One region of the Streptomyces sp. NPDC006743 genome, then DNA from elsewhere that is predicted to be linked to it. Evidence: riboswitches for the same ligand, from Rfam matches in the RefSeq annotation. Region 1 holds a riboswitch; each other region holds the start of a gene.

Region 1 (7,197 bases):
GGTAGGCCGCGACCAGCTCCTCGTAGTACTCCGTCATCTCGGCGGCGGAGCGCTCCTTGCCCTCGAAGAGGTACGCGCCGTCCTTGTAGAACTCGGAGGCGGCGACGTCGAGGGCCAGGGCGATCTGCTCGCCCGGGGTGTAACCGGCTTCCTTGATGGCCTCGAGGATGAGGTCGAGGGCCTCGCGGTTGGAGCCGAGGTTCGGGGCGAAGCCGCCCTCGTCGCCGAGGCCGGTGGCCAGACCCTTGCCCTTCAGGACCTTCTTGAGGGTGTGGTAGACCTCGGTGCCCCAGCGCAGGGCCTCGGAGAAGGACTCCGCGCCGATCGGGGCGATCATGAACTCCTGGATGTCCACGTTGGAGTCGGCGTGCGAGCCGCCGTTCAGGATGTTCATCATCGGCACCGGCAGCAGGTGCGCGTTCGGGCCGCCCAGGTAGCGGAAGAGCGGGAGGTCGCTGGCCTCGGAGGCGGCGTGGGCGACGGCGAGGGAGACGCCGAGGATGGCGTTGGCGCCGAGCGAGCCCTTGTTGTCGGTGGCGTCCAGGTCGAACATGGCCTGGTCGATCAGGCGCTGCTCGGTGGCGTCGTAGCCGACCAGCTCCGGGCCGATCTGCTCGATGACGGCCAGGACGGCCTTCTCGACGCCCTTGCCCTGGTAGCGGTTCGGGTCGCCGTCGCGCAGCTCGATGGCCTCGAAGGCGCCGGTGGAGGCGCCGGACGGAACGGCGGCACGACCCGTGCTGCCGTCGTCGAGGCCGACCTCGACCTCGACCGTGGGGTTGCCTCGGGAGTCCAGGATTTCCCGGGCTACGACGACGTCGATGGACGGCACGAGCATCTCCTTCGTGGATGTGACGCTGAAAGTGCGGGGCGGTCTGCCTTGCGGCTGTGCCTTGCGACTAGAGCCTAACCGTCCCGGGCCGCCGACCGACCGACCGACCGTCCCGTGGACAGGGTGACGGTACACATTGTTCCAGCACGGAACAAAGGGCGGAGGGGCGGGGACGCGAACGGGAAGTGAAAAAGCCCCGCCCCGGTGCGTACGGGGGAACACGCACCGGGGCGGGGAGCCCGTGGGGACGGGGGCGGCCCCACGCGGCCTCCATCGTGGAGGCCGCGCCTGGGGAGGGCCTGGGGTACGGCTAGCGGCTCGCTGTCACTTCAGGTGGAGCTGCTGGCCCGGGTAGATGAGGTCGGCGTCGTCGACGATGTCCTTGTTCAGCTGGAACAGCTTCTCCCAGCCGCCGCGCACGCCGTGCTCGGTGGCGATGGAGCTGAGGGTGTCGCCGGCGGTCACCTTGTACTCGCCGTCACCCTTCTTGACCTTCTTGCCGGTCGGGGTGGTGACGGTCTTCTTCGGGGCCGGACGCGTCGCGGAGCGGTCGGCCGCCCGCTGCTCGGTCGAACGGGTCGAGGTGCTGCTCTTGGAGCTGCTGGAGCTGCTGCTCGACGAGGACGACGAGGAGGAGGAAGAAGAGGAGGAGGAGGAGGACGACGAGGAGCTGCTGCCGCCGCTGGAGGAGGCGCCGGACAGGCCCTTGCCGCAGACCGGCCAGGCACCCTTGCCCTGGCCCGCGAGCACCTTCTCGGCGACGGCTATCTGCTGCGACTTGCTCGCCAGGTCGGCGCGCGAGGCGTAGGCGGTGCCGCCGTACGCGGCCCAGGTGGAGTTGGTGAACTGCAGGCCGCCGTAGAAGCCGTTGCCGGTGTTGATGGACCAGTTGCCACCGGACTCGCACTGGGCGACCGCGTCCCACTCGGAGGTGGTGGCGGCGGAGGCGTTGCCGGCCGCCATCAGCGGGCCGGCGACGGCGACACCGGCGACACCGGCGAGTGCGATGGCGCGGGTGGCCTTGGACGGACGACGATGCTTGCCCTTGCCGGAAAACAGCATGGAAGGATCCCCTCACCGACGCCTGCGAGGTGAGCTGTCGGGTTCGGGCCGGTTGAGTTGCCCGGCCGTGCCCTTGGGGAGGCACGGCTTCACCCCCAGCCGCTCCGGTCGTCCGACCGGCGCGGCAACTTACCTTGGGTCCCCCGCTCCTGCCTTCGGCGCTCGAAGCGACGACTGTTCCCGTACGGCCGCTGGCAGGATTCGGCGTTGCGGCAGCCGGGGCTCGCGGTGGCGAGCGGTCATGACCGTAGACAGGTGATCGGCCGGATTTCAAAGACGATCAGGGCTTCTGAGACTCATCCCACACTTTCACCGAATGGGACATTCGACGCGAAGCGTGACGTGAACTCCGCCTACTTTCGGGCGTTTTCAGCGGGGACATCCAGGCTCTGACCGGCGACGATGTGGTCGGGGTCGGCGCCGATGGAGCCCTTGTTCGCGTCGTAGAGCGCGTGCCATCCGCCGTGGAGGTCAAGGGAGTCGGCGATGGACGTGAGGGAGTCGCCGGTGCGGACGGTGTAGGAGGCGGCGGACGAGGCGTGGGCGGCGCCGCCCTCGCGCGAGGCGTGCCGGCCGCCCGTCGCGCCCGTACGGCCCTCGGCGGCCCCTTCGTCGGCACTGCCGCCGCGGTGGCGGCCGCCTCCGAGCGCACCGGTGTCGACGAGGGCCGAAGAGCCGACGCTCTGCCCGTAGTTGTCCGGGGAGCCGGACTCGTCCCCGCCGCCGGAGCCGTCCGGCCACGGGGTGGTGTCGGACGCGTCCGGGCCGTGGGAGGTGCCGGACTTGGGCGGGTTGCCCGTCTTGGTGGGCGAAGAGGGCGAAGTGGAGGGCTTCGTGGCGGAGTCGCCCGGTGCGCCGCTCCCGTGGGCGGAGCCGACTCCCTTGGGGGTCTGCGCCGAAGAGCCGGACGAACCGGACGAGTCGCCCGTACCGCTCTGCGTGCCGTCAGGCAGACCCGGGTCGTTCACGCCGGACGGCCCCGAACCGTCCGCCCCGCCGCGCCCCTCGGAGTCGTCGGCGCCGTCGGCTGAACCGGACGATCCGGAGGAACCGGAGGAGCCAGAGGTGCCCGAGGACCCGGTCGAGCCGGAGGAGCCCGCAGTGGTCCCGTCCGAGCCGGACTTCGAGGACGACGAGTCGCCGCCCACGCCCGTGTCGACGTCCGCCGCGCCGGAACTCCTGGTGAGCCCGGAGAGCAGCCCGCAGGTGTGCCAGGCGCCGGGACCGCGGTCGGCGAGGATCTTCTCGGCCACGGCTATCTGCTGGGAGCGGCTGGCCTGGTCGGCGCTGGCCGCGTAGGACAGGCCGCCGTACTTCTCCCAGTCGTCCTGGGTCAGCAGCAGGCCGCCGTAGTAGCCGTTGCCGTTGTCGGCGCTCCAGGAGCCGCCGGTCTCGCACTGTGCCACCTTGTCCCAGGTGGTGCCGTCGGCCGCGCTCGCGCCGGAGGCGGCGACCAGGGGGATGGCGATGGCCGATCCGGTCACTCCGGCGGCGACGATGAGGGCCGGAGCCTGACGGGGGCGACGGTGACGACCGTTCCCGGAGAGCATGCGGAGACCTTTCGCACGACAACAGTGACCGGCGTGGCGGGAGGCTGGAAGGCCCCGGCGTCACACTGATGGGTGAAAGTAGCCGGTGACGATCACTTGTCACAAGTTAATGCCGCACAGATCACGTGACGATCACATAGTTGAGCGCGTGTCACCTTCGTGGCCGTCAGTGCCGGGGTGTACGGCCCCGAAGCGCACGGGCAGGGTCCGCAGCCCGCGCATGATGAGGCCGCCGCGCCAGCGCAGGTCCGCCGGGTCGGCGTCGAGCCGCAGGTCGGGCAGCCTGGTGAGGAGGGTGGCCAGCGCGGTCTGTCCCTCCAGGCGCGCGAGGGGGGCGCCCAGGCAGTAGTGGATGCCGTGCCCGTACCCCAGGTGCTGGTTGTCGCGGCGGCCGAGGTCGAGGGTGTCGGGGTGGGCGAACCGCTCCGGGTCGCGGTCGGCTGCGGCGAGGACGACCAGGACCGGGTCGCCGGCGGCGATGTCCTGCCCGCCCAGGGTGAGCGGCCGGGTGGCGAACCGCCAGGTCGCCAGCTCCACCGGCCCGTCGAAACGCAGCAGTTCCTCCACCCCGGTCTCCAGCAGTCCCCGGTCGCCGCCGGCGAGGGAACGCTGCAGCCGTTCCCGCTCGCCGGGGTGGGTGAGCAGGGCGTACATGCCGTTGCCGATGAGGTTGACGGTCGTCTCGAAACCGGCGAACAGGAGGATGAAGGCCATCGCGGCGGCCTCGTTCTCGGTGAGGTGCTCGCCGTGGTCGGAGGCGCGGATGAGACCGGAGATGAGGTCCTCGCCCGGGGTGGGTTCGGCGGGCAGCGCCTCGCGCTTGCGGTGGATCAGCTCGGCCAGGTAGCCGCGCATCTTCTTCACCGAACGGGCCACACCGCCCCGGGGGCCCTTGCCGTGCCGGATCATCATGCCCGCCCAGTCCCGGAAGTCGTCCTGGTCCTCGCGGGGGACGCCGAGCAGGTCGCAGATGGCGTAGATGGGCAGCGGGAAGGCGAACTCGTGGATGAGGTCGGCGGTGCCGCGCGCGGCGAAGGAGGCGATGAGGCCGTCGGCCAGTTCCTGCACGCGCGGCGCGAACTCGGCGACCCGGCGGGGCGTGAACGCCTTGCTGACCAGCCGGCGCAGCCGGGTGTGGTCCGGCGGGTCGATGTTCAGCAGATGCGTCATCAGGTCGGCCTTGCGCTCGCCGGGGATGCCGGTCCTGCCCCGGGCGTGCGCGGGCTCGTCGTGGTGGGCCGGGTTCTTGGACAGCCGGGAGTCGGCGAGGGCCTGCCGGGCGTCGGCGTACCGGGTGACCAGCCAGGCCTCCACACCGCTGGGCAGCCGGGTGCGGTGCACGGGGGCGTGCTCGCGCAGCCAGGCGTACGCCGGGTAGGGGTCGCTGGCGAATTCCCAGGTGAACAGCGGGGGCGGGGCGGGGACGGAGGAGGGGGTGTCCGGCTGGTCGTGCATGGGGCGACAGTAGCCGCCTGGGCGGAGGGCGGCCGGGCGGGGCGGGCGGACGCCTCGGGTCCGCGCCCCCCTTCTCCCGGCGCTCTCAGGCGCCCTCCGTCTTCCTGATCGCGTCCCTGTACGCGCGGGCCGCCGCCCGCAGTGCCGCCTCCGGGTCGACCCCATCGGTCTCGGCGCGGGCGGCCAGGGCCAGGAGTTCGTAGCCGATGCCCTCGCCCCGGGGCAGGGGCACCTGGAGGCCCGCCGTGCGTGCCCGCGAGGCGAGTTTCGCCGCGAGGGCGAGGCCGGGCTGGTGGACGGGGACGCCGTCCGTGACGGAGGCGCGCCGCTTCTCCTCCGCCTTGGTGCGCAGCCAGTGCTCCTTGACGTCCTCGGGGGTCTCGGCGCTCTCCTCACCGAAGACGTGCGGGTGGCGGTGGATCAGCTTGGCGACGATGCCGCCCGCGACGTCGTCGACCGAGAAGGGCTCCTCGGGGTCCTCCTCGGCGATACGGGAGTGGAAGACGACCTGGAGCAGCACGTCCCCCAGTTCCTCGCGCAGCTCGTGCCGGTCACCGTCCTCGATCGCCTCGACCAGCTCGTAGGCCTCCTCGATGCCGTACTTCGCCAGGCCCTGGTGGGTCTGCCGGGACGACCAGGGACATTCGGCGCGGATGCGGTCCATCACCTGCACCAGGTCGAGCAGGCGGGCGCCGGGCAGGTCGTAGGAGGCGGGGAGCAGCTCCAGCTCCGGCATGGCGAGGCGGCCGGAGCCGGCGAGCCGGGCGAGGCCGTCGGTGAGGGCCGGTTCGCCCTCGCCCGTGGCCACGACCACGACCGTGCGGCCGCCGGCGCAGGCACCGACCAGGTCCTCCGCGGTCGGGGACGCCTCGGTCACGGTGACGCCCGCCTCGCGCAGGTACGGCAGTTGCGGATGCGTCCCGTCCGCGCACAGCACCCGGTCGGCCGTGCGCAGCGCCTGCCAGGCGGGCCAGGACAGCAGGCCGGGGGCGACCCGGTGGCTGGTGGTGAGCAGGACGATGCGGCCGGCGGGGGCCGTCTCGGCGGTGCGGGCGGAGGTCGTGTTCACCCTTCGAACGTAACGCACGCCACGGACGCGCCGAGGAGTTGTCCACAGGCCGGGGAGATCCCGGACCTGCGCCACCGCGCACCCGCTCCCGCAGGGGCCGCCGGGGCCGGTCCGACGGGGCGCGGTACGACGACGAGCGGGCCGCTGGGGCCGGTCGACGACCGGGCCGTCCGGGCCGACCCGACGGCGAAGGGCCGCCCGGCCGACCCCACGGCGAAGGGCTGCCGGGGGGCTGTCCGTCCCGGCCGGGCCGCCCCAGCCGTCGGGCGTCAGGCCCCCGGGGGTTCAGGCCGTCTGGTGTCACGCCCCCGGGCATCAAGGCCGTCTGGTGTCACGCCCCCGGGCGTCAGGCGGCCTGCTGGGTGGCGGGCGCCGAGACGTCCCGCAGCCACGGCGTCTTCGCCGCGACCCCGCCCTTCTGCACGTCCCAGCTCCCGTAACGCGGGTTCAGGTCGACGTGGAGCGCGCCGGACGCGGCGGAGAGGGCGTTCCAGAAGGCCGGCCTGCTGGTGTCCGTGTTCAGCTTCGCCGCGAGCTTCTGCGCCTCGATCTGGAGGCGGAGGCTGTCGTCCAGGCGCTGCGGCGCCACCCCGTACTGCTGGAGCCAGCCCGTCTCCAGCGCCTTGGCGCCGCCCGCCCGCTGTTCGAGACCGGAGCGTGCCGTCTGCACCTCGCGGCGGGTGACGGTGACGCCCGCGTCACCGGCCGCCCGGTCCAGCACCCGGTCGAGCACCATCTGGTGCAGGGTGTCCCGGTTGAGCGTGCCGGTCCGGGCGACGACCTGCTCGTACTGCGTCTCGTCGGCCACCGCCGCCCGCTGCGCCCGGCGCACCTCGTCGACCCGGCTCTGTACTTGCGCGACGGTGATGCGCTCCCCGCCCACGACGGCCGCGGCGCCGGGGTGCGCCTCGCTTCCGCAGGCGGTGAGGAGGGGGGCCGCCGCGACGATCGCGGCGGACAGGACGAGCGCGGTGCGACGGCGGCGGTGCAAGGGAACCTCCCGTTGGAGATTGCAACAACAGGTGCGGCGCGCGGCGCCCCCACCGGGGCGGTGGCCGGGCGACGGGCGGGCGCACAAAGTCTTGCGGTGATCGATGGTAGGCAGCGGCCGTGCTCCGGCCAAGCCATTGGACCAACGATTCGCCGCGGCTTCGGGCACCGCCGCGTCACCCTCCGCGGCTCCCGGGACCGCGTTCGCCGCCCCGCCGGGGTCAGCCGGTGATCGCCAC
Region 2 (7,197 bases), on a different contig from region 1:
GGGAAGGAGACCACGTGCACCACGCGATCGTCCACGATGATCCGCGTCGGGAGCCCCTCCCAGGCCGTGGCGTCCAGCCCGACCCGGCTCAGGGGACCGAGGTGTTCCGTGAGCGCCGCCAGCAGGGCCGGCAACTCCGCACCGATGTCATGGGACCTCGGCCACCACGCCCCGTCGAGAACCCCTTCGCGTGATGCCGTCGTCTCCAGCCGGAGCAAGGCGCACCCCGGTCGTACGGTCTGGTGGATGCCACTCGGCAGATGCCGGGGCTCAGGGGATGGGTCGGAGACGGTCATGAGGACCACCCGTTCGAGGTCAGGCGAACACAGGATGCGCCTCGCCTCTGACCACGCTACTCCCCGTCACGGCGAGCACCGGCGTCGCCGGGATCGCGGTGACGCCCCTATCCAGCGAGGGAAGCGGTATGAGGGCCTGCGCAGAGACCGCCTCACTGTCCCGTGACGCCTTCCGGTGCATGGAGGGGGAAGAGGAGTGGGACCCAGGCCGAGCGAGTGACACGGCCTCCACTCCCCGCTGCTTTTCGGACTCGGCGTCAATCCGCGTGTGACGCATGCGCGGATGTGCCGGTGGCCCGCGGATCGAACGCTGTCGGGCCGAGGGCGGGCACGTGTTCGCAGCTCTTAAGGCAGTTCCCCACCCGCTGAACGGCGGCCGCTCCTCCGCCTGGTCATGATCGATGCCATGCGGCACGGCCGGTCCGCTATGTGGCCGCCCTTCCTACGGCGTTCCTGCCTGATGAACCCCCGAGCCACAGCCCCCAGTGATCCGGATCACAGCGGATCGGTGCATAGAACGGCGCCTGTCACAGTCTTTCCCCGGGTGTAAGCGACCGGCGGGAACGGGGACGGTGTGGATGCGGCAGGCTCAGGGCGGTGAGTTCGACGAGTTCGTGGCGGCCCGCTGGGCGGTCCTGCTCCACCTCGCCCGGCTGCTCACCGGCGGTGACCGGCACCGGGCCGAGGATCTCGTGCAGGAGTCGCTCGTCAAACTCTGGTTCGTATGGCCGAAAGTGGCCCATGAGGCGCCCGAGGCGTACGTACGCACGGTGATGGCGCGCGCGGCGGCCCGCTCGGCGCGCCGGCGCTGGTGGGGTGAGCGCCCCGTCGACCAGGTGCCCGAGCTGCCGGAGTCGGGGGACGTGTCCGCGACCGTCGCGGAGCGCTCGCGCCTGGAAGCGGCGCTGGCCCGGCTGCCGGCGCGGCAGCGGGCGGTGGTGGTGCTGCGCTACTACCAGGACCTCTCCGAGAGCCAGGTGGCGGACGCGCTGGGCTGCCCGGTGGGCACCGCCAGGTCGCACGCCGCGCGCGGAGTGGCCCGGCTGCGGCAGCTCCTGGACGACGTCAGCGAGTCGGTGGGCTGAAGGAGACACATGGACCACTTCGAACGGCAGTTGACGCGGATGATGCGCGCCGCCGAGGAGCACGCTCCCTTCGAGGCCCGCCACCGCGAGCGCCTGTGGGCGGGGGTGCGGGCCCGCCGCCGGGCCCGGACGGCGCAGCGGGCCGTCGGGTCGCTGCTCGCGGTCGCGGGTGTCGGCGTCGGGGTCTTCCTGCTGCCCGGCACCCGCGCCGGCGTGGAGCCCGCCGCGCCCGTGCCGCGCCCGGCGTCCAGCCCGCTGCCCTCGCCTTCCTTCCCCGGGACGTCACCGGCACCGGGCTTCACCCCGGGCGGCCCGACCTCTCCGCCACCGGCGGGCCGGACCTCCTCGATGTCCCCCGCCGGGCCGCCGGGTGCGTCGGAGACGACCGACGCGACGAGCGGGACCCGGACGGCAGGGACCACAGGGACGGCGGCCGGGGCGGAGACGACCGGGACGGGCGGCGCGCGGGGCACGGCCGGGAGTTCCCCGCCGGCCACGTACGCCCCGCCCTCGTGGACCATGCCCCCGCCCAGCAGTTCGTCCCTCACCGGGCCGCCCGGCTAGGCCCGCCCGGGCCGGACCGCCCCCACCTACGCGACCGTCACACCCCACCCGCCCCGCGCGCCCCCGTTCCCGACCGCCCCCAGCCCTGCCGGCCCACCCGCCCCGACCCGCCCGCCCGGTACCCCCAGGAACGGACGCCCGATGACCACGACCCTGCCCACCGCCCAGACACCGGGCACGCCCCGGGCGGGCGGTACCCGCGCACCGCGCCCCGCCTCCGCCGAAGGGTCCGGGCCGCCCGGCGGGCGCCGGCTGCGGCGCCTGGCCGGCCGGCTCACCCCGACCGACCTGCGGGTGCTGCGCCTGTACCTCTTCACCCGCCTCGGACTGTGGCTCGTCGCCTACGCCAGCGCCTGGCTGGCCCCCGCCGGCGCCCCGGACAGGACACCCGCCACCTGGCTGTCGCGCTGGGAGCAGTGGGACTGGGTCCACTACCAGCACATAGCCCAGTACGGCTACTTCGACCCGTTCCCCGGCGTCGATCCCCTGCAGGACAACCGGGTGGCCTTCTTCCCCGGCTTCCCCCTCGCGCTGCGCGCCGTCCACGTCCTCGTCCCGCACTGGACCGTGGCCGGACTGCTGGTCTCCCTGGTGAGCGGTGCGGTGGCCGTGGTGGCCCTGGCCCGGATCGCCGGAACCGGCCGGGCGGACGGTGACCGGTCCGGCCCGCGGGCCGCCGCCTTCCTGCTGTTCTCGCCCGCCGCGGTGTTCCTCGCCGCCGGCTACACCGAGTCGCTCTTCCTCGCGCTGGCCCTCCCGGCCTGGCTGGCGGCCAGGCACCGCAACTGGCCGCTCGCGGCCCTCCTGTGCGCCGCCGCCACCACCGTGCGGATCAGCGGCCTGTTCCTGGCCGCCGCCCTCGCGGTCGAACTCGTGATCGTCATCCGCTCACAAGGGCGGACGGGAGACCCCTCCCGCCGCTCGCTGCCCCGCCGGCTGCGCCCGCTCGGCTGGTGCCTGCTGCCGGCGGTGCCCGCCGCCGCGTACACCGTCTACCTGCGGGTACGGACCGGCGACTGGATGGCCTGGAAGCACGCCGAGGAACGCGGCTGGTACCGCGACTTCCACAGCCCCGCCGAAGCGTTCCGCCACACCTGGCGCAACGCCTTCGGCCACCTCCAGAGCACCGGGTACGCCGTCGAGTTCCAGCTGGAACTGGCCGCCATGGCCGCCGGGGTGCTGCTGCTGGGCGTCCTGCTGGTGCGCCGCCGCTGGCCGGAGGCCGTGTTCATCGCGCTCAACCTGTGGGCGCTGGGCACCTCCTACTGGTACCTCTCCGTGCCGCGGGCCACCCTGATCTGGTGGCCGCTGTGGACGGGCCTGGCGCACTGGAGCCTGCGGCACCGCTGGGTGAAGGAGGCCTACGTCGGCGTGGTGGCGCCGCTGACGACCGTCCTCGCGGTGACGTTCACCTCGGGACACTGGACGGGGTGACCCCCGGCGCGTGACGCACCCCCTCCCCGCGCCGGCACGCCCTCTCCCCGCGCCGGCGCACGGCCCAGCGCGCCGGGCCGCCCGGACGGACTGGTAGAAAACCCGAGGCGCCCCCACGCCTGCGAGCAGCCCGCCCATCGCCGAGAGAGAGTGCGCCGATGCCCCTCCCCCACGTCCTGCTGTCCGCCGCCGTCTCCCTGGACGGCTTCCTGGACGACACCGGTCCGAGCCGTCTCCTGCTGTCCGGCCCCGCCGACTTCGACCGGGTCGACGACGTACGGGCGAGCGTGGACGCGATCCTCGTCGGGGCCGGGACGGTGCGCGCCGACAACCCCCGCCTGCTGGTCAACTCGCCCGAGCGGCGCGCCGCCCGGGTCGCGGCGGGCCGGCCCGAGCATCCGCTGAAAGTCACGGTCACCGCCTCCGGGGAGCTGGACCCGCGGGCCCGCTTCTGGCACACCGGCGGGGAGAAGGCCGTCTACACGACGGACGAGGGCGCCGAGCGCCTGCGCAGCGCGGGCATCGGCACCGGGCCGGCAGGCGACGCCGGCACCGACGACGCCGGTGCGGATGCCGCGGCAGGTGCCGGTGCCGAGGCCGTCTCCGTGGTGGCGCTCGGCGCCGAACTCGACTGGCACGCGGTGCTGGAGCACCTGCACGACGTGCGCGGGGTGCGCCGGCTCATGGTCGAGGGCGGCGGCACCGTGCACACCCAGCTGCTCCAGCGGCACCTCGCCGACGAACTGCACCTCGTGCTCGCGCCGCTGCTCGTCGGGGACCCCGGCGCCCCAAGGCTGTTCGGGCCGGGCGCGTACCAGAGGGGACGGCTGCGGCTGGTGGAGACGCGGGCCCTCGGCGACGTCGTCCTCATGCGCTACGAGCCCACGGCCCCCGGCACGGGAGCCGCCCCCGTTCCCGCCGACCGGCACTGGCTGCGGATCGCGTGCGAGCTGGCCGGCCAGTGCCGGCCGTCGCGGACGGCGTTCAGCGTGGGCGCGGTGGTGGTCGCCGCCGACGGCACCGAGCTGGCCCGCGGCCACTCGCGGGAGGCCGGCGATCCGGTGGTGCACGCCGAGGAGGCCGCGCTCGCGAAGATCGATCCGGCCGATCCGCGGCTGCCGGACGCCACGGTGTACAGCAGTCTGGAACCGTGCGCCCGACGCGCCTCCCGGCCGCGTCCGTGCGCCCGGCTGATTCTGGACGCGGGAGTGCGGCGAGTGGTCACGGCCTGGCGGGAGCCGGACACGTTCGTCGAGGCGGCCGACGGGTCCGGGGTGCTGGCGGCCGCGGGCGCGGACGTCGTCGTCCTGCCGGAGTTCGAGGGTCGGGCCAAGGCGCCCAATCGCCACCTGCTGTGACGGGTGTGCATTCCACCCCGGGGATGACGTACACTGGTTTCAACGACGCGGGGTGGAGCAGCTCGGTAGCTCGCTGGGCTCATAACCCAGAGGTCGCAGGTTCAAATCCTGTCCCCGCTACTGAAGGCCCAGGGCCGGAATCCGATCAAGGATTCCGGCCCTGAGTCGTTTTCCGTTCGTATCCGTTCGGGTCCGTTCGTTCCGGTGCTCCGGCCGCTCATTGATCGCGGTGACCCGACGTGAGCGGGCCGTCCCCGTCCGCATAACAACTGACACACCATCACCGAACCGTCCGGGCCGGACGCGGCCCGATGGCGCCGTGATGTGGCCTGAAGTCCAGTCAACTCACCCCGCTTTCATCCCTCGTGAGGCTTATGTTCTGGCCAAAAAGGTTTAAGGATCAAGACGACCGGCTTGGAATCGGGGCCCCAGGTCTATTAACGTTCGATAACGCAGCGCGGTCGTCCCAGCCGTCACCGAAGGCGGCTCCGTGCGCGCGCGCCGAATCCCGCGAGGGAACCGGGGAACCACCAACTTGGGGTGAATCGGGCGTCATCCGCCGTGCGTACGCGGCTGGTTGACGCGCGTAGGAGACCTTCCCGCTCCGAACCCGTCAGCTAACCCGGTAGGCGAGACGGAAGGAAAGGAGCACGCCCGCGTGGCGTCCAACCCGCCTGCCTCTGAAGCCCCGTCGGTGCCGAGCCGGCGCACCGAGTCCTTCGCCTACGGTGACCGGCACCCCGACGAGGGCCCCTGGGAGGAGTGGAACCCCACCGAGGACTCCCTGCGTCCCGTCCGCGGCCGGCACCGTGTGGCCAAGCAGCGCGGCGGCGGGCTCGCCCGCAGTTCCACCGTGCTCGGCGTGGGCGTCATGGCGGCCGTCGGGGCGGGCGGCATGGCCAGCGCCAACACCGGCAAGCCGCCGGTCTCGATCTCCCTGCCCGATGTTCCCGCCCTGCAGGGCCTGCCCGCCGTGGGTGGTCTCTTCGAGGCATCCGGCCACGACGGCCAGGAGGGTTCCGCGACCGCGCTCAGCGACGTCGCCGAGACTCCGGCCCGGAGTGCCGCAACGACCGCGCACACCGCCCCGGACGCGGGCGAGGCGCTGCGCAACCGGATCATGGCCCAGGCCGAGCAGCAGCAGGCCCAGGCCGAGGCGGGGGCCAGGGCGGCCACGGAGGCGGCCGCGGTCCGCAAGGCCGTCCGGCAGGCCGAGGAGGCCGCGGCCCAGGCGAAGAAGGAGGCCGAGGCCAAGGCCGCCGCCGCGAAGAAGAAGGCGGAGGAGCAGGCCCGGAAGGAGGCCGAGGCGGCCCGGCTGGCCGCGCTGGCCAAGCAGTACACGCTGCCGACCTCCTCGTACACCCTCACCTCCACCTTCGGGCAGGCCGGCTCCATGTGGTCCTCCGGGCACCACACCGGACTCGACTTCGCCGCGCCCACCGGCACCCTGATCAAGGCCGTCCACAGCGGTACCGTCACCGAGGCGGGCTGGGCCGGCGCCTACGGCTACCGCACGATCCTCACCCTGGACGACGGCACCGAACTGTGGTTCTGCCACCAGTCGTCGATCAGCGTCGCGGCCGGCCAGAAGGTGAGCACGGGCGAGGTCATCGGCCGGGTGGGCGCCACCGGCAACGTCACGGGGCCGCACCTGCACCTGGAGGTCCACCCGGACGGCCAGGCCGCCGGCATCGACCCGATGGCGTGGCTCCAGTCCAAGGGCCTCACCCCCTGACGGACCGCCGCCCACCGGCACGCCGCCGCCCGCGAGGGCACGGGCCCGGACCCCACTGACGGCCCGGGTCCTGCCGACGGGCCACGCCCGCTGAGAGGCCGGGTCCCGCCGACGGGTCGCTGGTCGTCGACAGACCGGTTCCCGCCCTCGGCCCGGCCCGCCGACGGGTCGCTGCCCGCCCATGGTCCGGCCCCGCCGGCGGCCCGGGCCCCGCCCCTTCAGGTCTGTGCGGTCCGCCTGCCGACCGGGTGGTTTGCGCAACCTTTGCGCCGGTCACCGGCGGGGCGCGGAATGGGGCACTCCGCACTGGTCGTTGATGAGAAGCATGACTTCTCTACGCAAGCTGGGCCCGTCCGGCCTCGAGGTCTTCCCGCTCGCCCTCGGCGGCAACGTCTTCGGCTGGACCGCCGACCAGGCGCAGTCCTTCGCCGTCCTGGACGCCTACACGGCGGCCGGCGGCAACTTCATCGACACCGCCGACTCCTACTCGGCGTGGGTGGAGGGCAACCACGGCGGTGAGTCCGAGACGATCATCGGCAAGTGGATCAAGGAGCGCGGCAACCGCTCCGACGTCGTCATCGCCACCAAGGTCAGCCAGCACCCGGACTTCCAAGGCCTGTCCGCAGCCAACATCAGGGCCGCGGCCGACGCCTCCCTCAAGCGTCTGGGCACCGACCACATCGACCTCTACTACACCCACTTCGACCAGCCCGACGTGCCGGTGG
Region 3 (7,197 bases), on a different contig from region 1:
CGAGGTGCCGGTCATCGAGGCCGCCATCGACGAGGAACTGGCCCGGTTCGCCGAGGAGGGCCCGACCGCCGAGGAGATGGAGCGCGCCCAGGCCCAGCTGGAGCGCGAGTGGCTGGACCGGCTCGGCACGGTCGCGGGCCGCGCCGACGAACTGTGCCGCTACGCCGTCCTGTTCGGTGACCCGCAGCTCGCCCTGACCGCCGTCCAGCGGGTCCTGGAGGTGACGCCCGAGGAGGTCCAGGAGGTCGCCAAGGCCCGCCTGCGCCCCGACAACCGCGCGGTCCTCGTCTACGAGCCGACCGCCCCCGACGCACAGGAGCAGGCACCGGACGCGGACGCCGCGGCCGGCGACGACACCGAGGAGACGGCGAAGTGAGCGAACTGGCCACCATGGAGTTCCACCCCCGTCCCCAGGCGGGCGAGGCCCGGCCGTGGGCGTTCCCGGCCCCCGAGCGCGGCACGCTGGACAACGGCCTGACGGTGCTGCGCTGCCACCGCCCCGGCCAGCAGGTCGTCGCCGTGGAGGTGCTCCTCGACGCACCCCTGGACGCCGAGCCGGCCGGCCTGGACGGCGTCGCCACGATCATGGCGCGGGCCTTCTCCGAGGGCACCGACAAGTACTCCGCCGAGGAGTTCGCCGCCGAACTGGAGCGCGCGGGCGCCACCCTGGACGCGCACGCCGACCACCCCGGCGTACGGCTCAGCCTGGAGGTCCCGGCCTCCCGGCTGGCCAAGGGGCTCGGGCTGCTGTCGGACGCCCTGCGGGCACCGGCGTTCGCCGAGTCCGAGGTCGAACGGCTGGTGCGCAACCGGCTCGACGAGATCCCGCACGAGCTGGCCAACCCCTCCCGCCGGGCCGCCAAGGAACTCTCCAAGGAGCTGTTCCCGGCCACCGCGCGCATGTCGCGCCCCCGCCAGGGCACGGAGGACACCGTCGGCGCCGTCGACGCGTCCGCCGTCCGCGCCTTCTACGACCGGCACGTGCGCCCCGCGACGGCCACCGCCGTGGTCGTCGGCGACCTCACCGGCATCGACCTCGACGAGCTGCTGGGCGAGACCCTGGGCGCCTGGACCGGTTCGCGGGCCGAGCCGCGGCCCGTGCCGCCGGTCACCGCCGACGACACCGGCCGCGTCGTGATCGTGGACCGGCCCGGCGCCGTCCAGACGCAGCTGCTCATCGGCCGGACCGGCCCCGACCGGCACGACCGGGTGTGGCCGGCCCAGGTGCTCGGCACCTACTGCCTGGGCGGCACCCTCACCTCCCGCCTGGACCGCGTCCTGCGCGAGGAGAAGGGCTACACCTACGGGGTGCGGTCGTTCGGCCAGGTGCTGCGCTCCGCGCCCGACGGCACCGGCGCGGCGATGCTCGCCATCAGCGGCTCGGTCGACACGCCGAACACCGGGCCCGCGCTGGACGACCTGTTCACCGTGCTGCGCAAGCTGGCCGCCGAGGGCCTCACCGAGGCCGAACGGGACGTCGCCGTGCAGAACCTCGTCGGTGTGGCGCCGCTCAAGTACGAGACGGCCGCCGCCGTGGCGAGCACGCTGGCCGACCAGGTCGAGCAGCACCTGCCCGACGACTACCAGGCGACGCTCTATCAGCAGCTCGCCGGGACCGGCACGGTGGAGGCCACCGCGGCGGTCGTCAGCGCCTTCCCGGTGGACCGGCTGGTGACGGTGCTCGTCGGGGACGCGGCGCAGATCAAGGAGCCCGTCGAGGCGCTCGGCATCGGCCCGGTGACCGTCGTCACCGCCGAGTAGCGCGGCCCGGCACGCGCGCGTGGGGCCCTGGTGACGGACGCGTCACCAGGGCTCTGTGATGTCCGGATTGGGGGAGTGGCTGCGCTTCTGCCCTGTGGCCTGCGCTACAAAAACCCGGATCCGTTTGGGATCGGAAAGCGGGCCCGTCTAGCGTCGGTCCGGCTGTTCGTCGGGCAGTGCGCCGCACCCGCGGCACCGGACAGTCATCGCCGAGTCCCCGTACGGCGCGAGCCAGGGGAGCCGGGGACCCACGCAGTCCCTGGGGTGAATCGGGCGCCGCGCACGCGCGCGGGGCCCGTAGGAGACCTTCCTGCTCCGAACCCGTCAGCTAACCCGGTAGGCGAGAGGGAAGGAAAGGACCAGCCACCACATGGCGTTCACGCGCGCCACCGGGAAGCACCGCCGTCCCGGCCGGGTGCAGCGCACCACCGCCCGCGCGGCGGGTGTCGCGGCCCTCACCACCACCGGCGTCATCGGCACCCTCGCCGCCTCGCCGGCCCTGGCCGCCGAGACCCCGGCCCCCGCGGACACCGGCCTCACCCCGGTCGTCAGCCTCGGCGACACCGTCGCCGAGCGGGTCGACGCCCAGGCGGCCGCCCAGCTGGAGGCGGCCCGGCACAAGCAGGCCGAGGAGGCCGCGCGCAAGCGGGCCGCCGAGCAGGCGAAGAAGGCGCGCGAGGCCAAGGAGCGGGCCGCCCGCGAGGCCGAGCGCGAGCGCCTCAACACCTTCGTGCCGCCGATCACCGGCTCGTACGTCTCCACCGGCTACAAGACCGGTGGCTCCCTGTGGTCCTCCGGCTCGCACACCGGCATCGACTTCCACGCCGCGAGCGGCACCGCGGTGCACGCGGTCGGCGTCGGCACCGTCGTGCAGACCGGCTGGGGCGGGGCGTACGGCAACCAGATCGTGATCAGGATGGCCGACGGCATGTACACCCAGTACGGGCACCTGTCGTCCATCGGTGTCTCGGTGGGCCAGCAGGTCACGCCGGGGCAGCAGATCGGCCTGTCCGGCGCCACCGGGAACGTCACCGGCCCGCACCTGCACTTCGAGGCGCGCACCACCCCCGACTACGGCTCCGACGTCGACCCGATCGCCTACCTGCGCAAGCACGGCGTGCACGTCTGACGGCGGCACCTGCGAGGGCGTGCCCGTCCGAGGGCCCGTACCGCCGAACACGTGGACGCTGATCACGCGGACATCTGAACGACACCGAAAACCCCGGCCGCCCGGCCGGGGTTTTCGGTATTCCCGGGCTCCGCGTTGACCAAAAAATAACCCCGGATTCCGTCGTGCGGTCGGAAATTCCCGCGCATTGTCATAGAGTCGCCGGAACACGCGTTCGTCGCGGAGTTCCACGGGATCAATGCGGAGGTCGGTCATGCGCGTTCCGGCGCACTCGGTGTGCACGGCGATCCGGGACGACATCGTCGCCGGCGTCCACGAGCGCGGTGCCCGGCTCGCCGAGGAGGTCCTCGCCCGGCGCTACGGCGTCTCGCGCGTGCCCGTGCGCGAGGCCCTGCGCACCCTGGAGGCCGAGGGTTTCGTCGTGACCCGCCGGCACGCCGGCGCGTGTGTCGCCGAGCCCACCGGGCAGGAGGCCGCCGACCTGCTGGAGATGCGCCTCCTGCTGGAGCCGCTGGGCGCGGCGCGGGCCGCCCAGCGGCGCACCGAGGCCCATCTGAAGGTGCTGCGCGGCCTGGTCAGGCTGGGGCGGGAGCGGGCGGACAGCGGCGGCGAGGAACTGCGGTCCCTGGCGGCCTGGTTCCACGAGACCCTGGCGCAGGCCTGCGGCAGTCCCGCGCTGACCGCCGTCCTGACCCAGCTCCGGTACAAGATCGCCTGGATGTACGGGGTGCCGGACCCGGCCGACCCGGTCGAGGCCTGGGACGAGCACGGGGCGATCGTGGACGCCGTGGCGCGCGGCGACGCCGAGCGCGCCCGGGCGCTCACCGCCCTGCACACGGAGCGGGTCACCGCCGCGCAGCGTGTGAGGGCCCCGAAACGTCCCGTCAACACTTCGGGCGTCCGGCATTAACAAGGCTGCCGTATACAAAGAGGAAATCGACCCGAAGAAGCACCGGACCGCTATTCGCGCACCATGAATTCGCGCGTTTTTCCGGCGTGCGTCCGGTCGCGTTCTCGGTATGCGCCCGATCGCGTTCCGCCGGGCGCCACGATCGCGATTTTGTGCGCGCGAACTCTTCCGGAACGCGGGAACACGCGAAAGCCGCGCCGCCCGGAAAGAAAAGGGCGACGCGGCTTTCGTGTGCGCTGCGCCGTGCGGCACCGCGGCCGGTGAGCGGCGGCCGGGCGGAGCCGTGGCCACGCCCGGCACGCGGTGCGCGGTGAGCGGTCAGACGGTCTCGGGAAGCTCCTCGAGACCCTCGGCGACCAGCTTGGCCAGCCGGTCCAGGGCGGCGTCCGCACCCTCGGCGTCGGAGGCGAGGACGATCTCCTCGCCGCCCTGCGCGCCGAGGCCGAGGACGGCCAGCATGGAGGCCGCGTTGACGGGGTTGCCGTCGGCCTTGGCGATCGTCACGGGGACCCCTGCGGCCGTGGCGGCCCGGACGAAGATGGAAGCGGGGCGGGCGTGGAGGCCCTCGGCCCAGCCGACGTTGACGCGGCGCTCAGCCATGTGATGCTGCCCTTCAGTGTTTCAGGTTGTCTAGACCAGTTTCCCATACGTGAAGCACGTCCCGGACGGCACCGCAACCGGTGTCCCGGCGGTGCCGGACCGCGGCCTCGGTCCGGCAGGTGCCCGCCCGGGCGCGTCCTCGCGCGTGGTGCTCCACAGACTGCCTCGCGCCGCTGTCGGACGCGAGCCGTACTCTGGGGCCCATGCGCACCTCGTCGGACCGGCACGAGTATCCCGCCCACTGGGAGGCGGACGTGGTGCTGCGCGACGGCGGCACCGCGCGGATCCGCCCCATCACCGCCGAGGACGCCGACCGGCTGGTCAGCTTCTACGAACAGGTGTCGGACGAGTCCAAGTACTACCGCTTCTTCGCGCCCTACCCGCGCCTGTCCGCGAAGGACGTCCACCGCTTCACGCACCACGACTTCGTGGACCGGGTGGGACTCGCGGCCACCATCGGCGGCGAGTTCATCGCCACCGTACGCTACGACCGCCTCGGCGCCGCCGGAGCGCCCGCCGCCGTGTCCGCCCCCGCCGTCTCGTCCGCCTCCGCGTCCGCCGCCTCCGCGCCCGCCGACGAGGCCGAGGTCGCCTTCCTGGTGCAGGACGCCCACCAGGGCCGCGGCGTCGCCTCCGCCCTCCTGGAGCACATCGCGGCGGTCGCCCGCGAGCGCGGCATCCGCCGTTTCGCCGCGGAGGTGCTGCCCGCCAACAACAAGATGATCAAGGTGTTCACCGACGCCGGGTACACCCAGAAGCGCAGCTTCGAGGACGGCGTCGTACGCCTGGAGTTCGACATCGAGCCGACCGGCCGCTCGCTGGCCGTGCAGCACGCGCGCGAGCAGCGCGCGGAGGCGCGCTCGGTGCGGCGGCTGCTGGTACCCGGCTCGGTCGCCGTCATCGGAACGGGCCGCGCGCCCGGGGGCGTGGGCCGCACCCTCCTCGGCCATCTGCGCGAGGCCGGTTTCACCGGCCGGCTGTACGCCGTCAACCGCGCCTTCGGCCAGGAGTGCGAGGAGATCGACGGGGTGCCCGCCCGCCGCTCGGTGCGGGAGATCGACGGGCCGGTCGACCTCGCCGTGGTCGCCGTACCGGCCGAACAGGTGCCCGATGTGGTCACCGAGTGCGGCGAGCACGGCGTGCAGGGACTCGTCGTGGTCTCCGCCGGGTACGCGGAGAGCGGCCCGGAGGGGCGCGAGCGCCAGCGCGCCCTGGTGCGCCAGGCACGCACGTACGGCATGCGGATCGTCGGGCCGAACGCCTTCGGGATCGTCAACACCTCGCCCCGGGTCCGGCTGAACGCCTCCCTCGCCCCCGAGATGCCCCGGCCCGGCCGGATCGGCATGTTCGCCCAGTCCGGCGCCATCGGGATCGCCCTGCTCTCCCGGCTGCACCGGCGCGGCGGCGGGGTGACCGGGGTGACGGGCGTGTCGACCTTCGTCTCCTCCGGCAACCGCGCGGACGTCTCCGGCAACGACGTCCTCCAGTACTGGTACGACGACCCCGACACCGACGTCGCCCTCATGTACCTGGAGTCCATCGGCAACCCGCGCAAGTTCACCCGGCTCGCCCGGCGCACGGCGGCGGTGAAGCCGCTCGTCGTCGTGCAGGGGGCCGGCTCGGCGCCCCAGGGGCACGCGGTCCGGGCGACGCGGCTGCCGCACGCCACGGTCTCCGCGCTGCTGCGGCAGGCCGGCGTGATCCGGGTGGACACCATCACGGAACTGGTCGACACCGGGCTGCTGCTGGCCCGGCAGCCGCTGCCCGCCGGGCCCCGGGTGGCGATCCTCGGCAACTCCGAGTCGCTGGGCGTGCTCACCTACGACCGCTGCCTGGCCGAGGGCCTGCGCCCGCAGCCGCCGCAGGACCTCACGACGGCCGCCTCCGCGGAGGACTTCCGGGCGGCGCTGTCCCGGGCGCTCGCCGACGAGACGAGCGACGCGGTGGTGGTGACCGCCATCCCGGCCCTGGGGGAGGGGGCGACCGAGGACGCGGCCCTGGCCGAGGCGCTGCGCTCGGCCGCCGAGGCGACCCCTGGCAAACCGGTGCTCGTGGTCCACGTCGAACTGGGCGGCCTCGCGGAGGCCCTCTCGGCCGCGGCCAGCACGGGCCCGCACCCCAACGGCACCCCGCCCCAGCCTGTTCCTCCCGCCCCCGGCCCCCCGACGGCCCCGCCCCCCGGCTCCTCCGCGGCCCCGCCCCCCGCGCCCGGCTTCCGCCCGGCACCGCTCCCCGCGCCCCCCGCCCCCGTCCCGTCGGGCGGCGGTCCGCGGCTCATCCCCGCCTACCCCGCCGCCGAGCGCGCGGTGCGGGCCCTCGCCGAGGCCGTGCGGTACGGCCAGTGGCGGCGCGAGGCGGCCGAACCCGGCAAGGTGCCCGAGTACGACGACATCGACGAGAAGGGCGCCGCCGCCCTCATCGGCGGGCTCCTCGCGCGCGGGCAGGGCCTCACCCTCGGCACCGAGGAGACCTGCGAGCTGCTCGGCCGCTACGGGATCCACGTCCGCCGGGCCGTCCCCGCGCCCACCCCGGACGCCGCCGCCGAAGCCGCCCGCGCCCTCGGCTACCCGGGCGCCCTGAAGGCCACCGCCCCGCACCTGCGCCACCGCGCCGACCTGGGCGGCGTGCGCCTCGACCTCGCCGACGAGGAACAACTGCGCCGCGCCTACGCGGAATTGACGGACCTGTTCGGCAGCCCCCAGGAAGTGCGGCCGGTGGTGCAGACGATGGCACCCCGCGGCGTCGACACCGTCGTCCGGGCCGTCATCGACCCGGCGGCCGGCGCGGTGCTCTCCTT

What was found. Region 1 has a riboswitch for cyclic di-AMP ahead of ABZ719_RS20535 (transglycosylase family protein). Riboswitches for the same ligand answer to the same signal wherever they lie in the genome.
Region 2: linked by a shared signal. The riboswitch ahead of ABZ719_RS25570 (M23 family metallopeptidase) and the one ahead of ABZ719_RS20535 (transglycosylase family protein) in region 1 are both predicted to bind cyclic di-AMP.
Region 3: linked by a shared signal. The riboswitch ahead of ABZ719_RS30180 (M23 family metallopeptidase) and the one ahead of ABZ719_RS20535 (transglycosylase family protein) in region 1 are both predicted to bind cyclic di-AMP.

Annotation. Positions count from the first base shown of each region.
Region 1 covers NZ_JBEYJA010000024.1:15,015-22,211, forward strand. The annotation lists gene eno (phosphopyruvate hydratase) at 1-838, opposite strand, end outside; gene ABZ719_RS20535 (transglycosylase family protein) at 1,157-1,894, opposite strand; cyclic di-AMP (ydaO/yuaA leader) riboswitch at 1,899-2,065, opposite strand; gene ABZ719_RS20540 (transglycosylase family protein) at 2,248-3,444, opposite strand; gene ABZ719_RS20545 (cytochrome P450) at 3,577-4,899, opposite strand; gene ABZ719_RS20550 (nucleoside triphosphate pyrophosphohydrolase) at 4,985-5,968, opposite strand; gene ABZ719_RS20555 (SurA N-terminal domain-containing protein) at 6,315-6,959, opposite strand; gene ABZ719_RS20560 (glycoside hydrolase domain-containing protein) at 7,180-7,197, opposite strand, start outside.
Region 2 covers NZ_JBEYJA010000036.1:22,222-29,418, reverse strand. The annotation lists gene ABZ719_RS25600 (DUF5994 family protein) at 1-296, opposite strand, end outside; gene ABZ719_RS25595 (SigE family RNA polymerase sigma factor) at 875-1,381, shown strand; gene ABZ719_RS25590 (hypothetical protein) at 1,391-1,945, shown strand; gene ABZ719_RS25585 (mannosyltransferase family protein) at 2,087-3,379, shown strand; gene ABZ719_RS25580 (dihydrofolate reductase family protein) at 3,538-4,737, shown strand; tRNA gene ABZ719_RS25575 (tRNA-Met) at 4,784-4,857, shown strand; cyclic di-AMP (ydaO/yuaA leader) riboswitch at 5,227-5,384, shown strand; gene ABZ719_RS25570 (M23 family metallopeptidase) at 5,396-6,472, shown strand; gene ABZ719_RS25565 (aldo/keto reductase) at 6,798-7,197, shown strand, end outside.
Region 3 covers NZ_JBEYJA010000050.1:25,254-32,450, reverse strand. The annotation lists gene ABZ719_RS30190 (pitrilysin family protein) at 1-376, shown strand, start outside; gene ABZ719_RS30185 (pitrilysin family protein) at 373-1,761, shown strand; cyclic di-AMP (ydaO/yuaA leader) riboswitch at 1,959-2,119, shown strand; gene ABZ719_RS30180 (M23 family metallopeptidase) at 2,132-2,890, shown strand; gene ABZ719_RS30175 (GntR family transcriptional regulator) at 3,144-3,800, shown strand; gene ABZ719_RS30170 (HPr family phosphocarrier protein) at 4,119-4,400, opposite strand; gene ABZ719_RS30165 (GNAT family N-acetyltransferase) at 4,604-7,197, shown strand, end outside.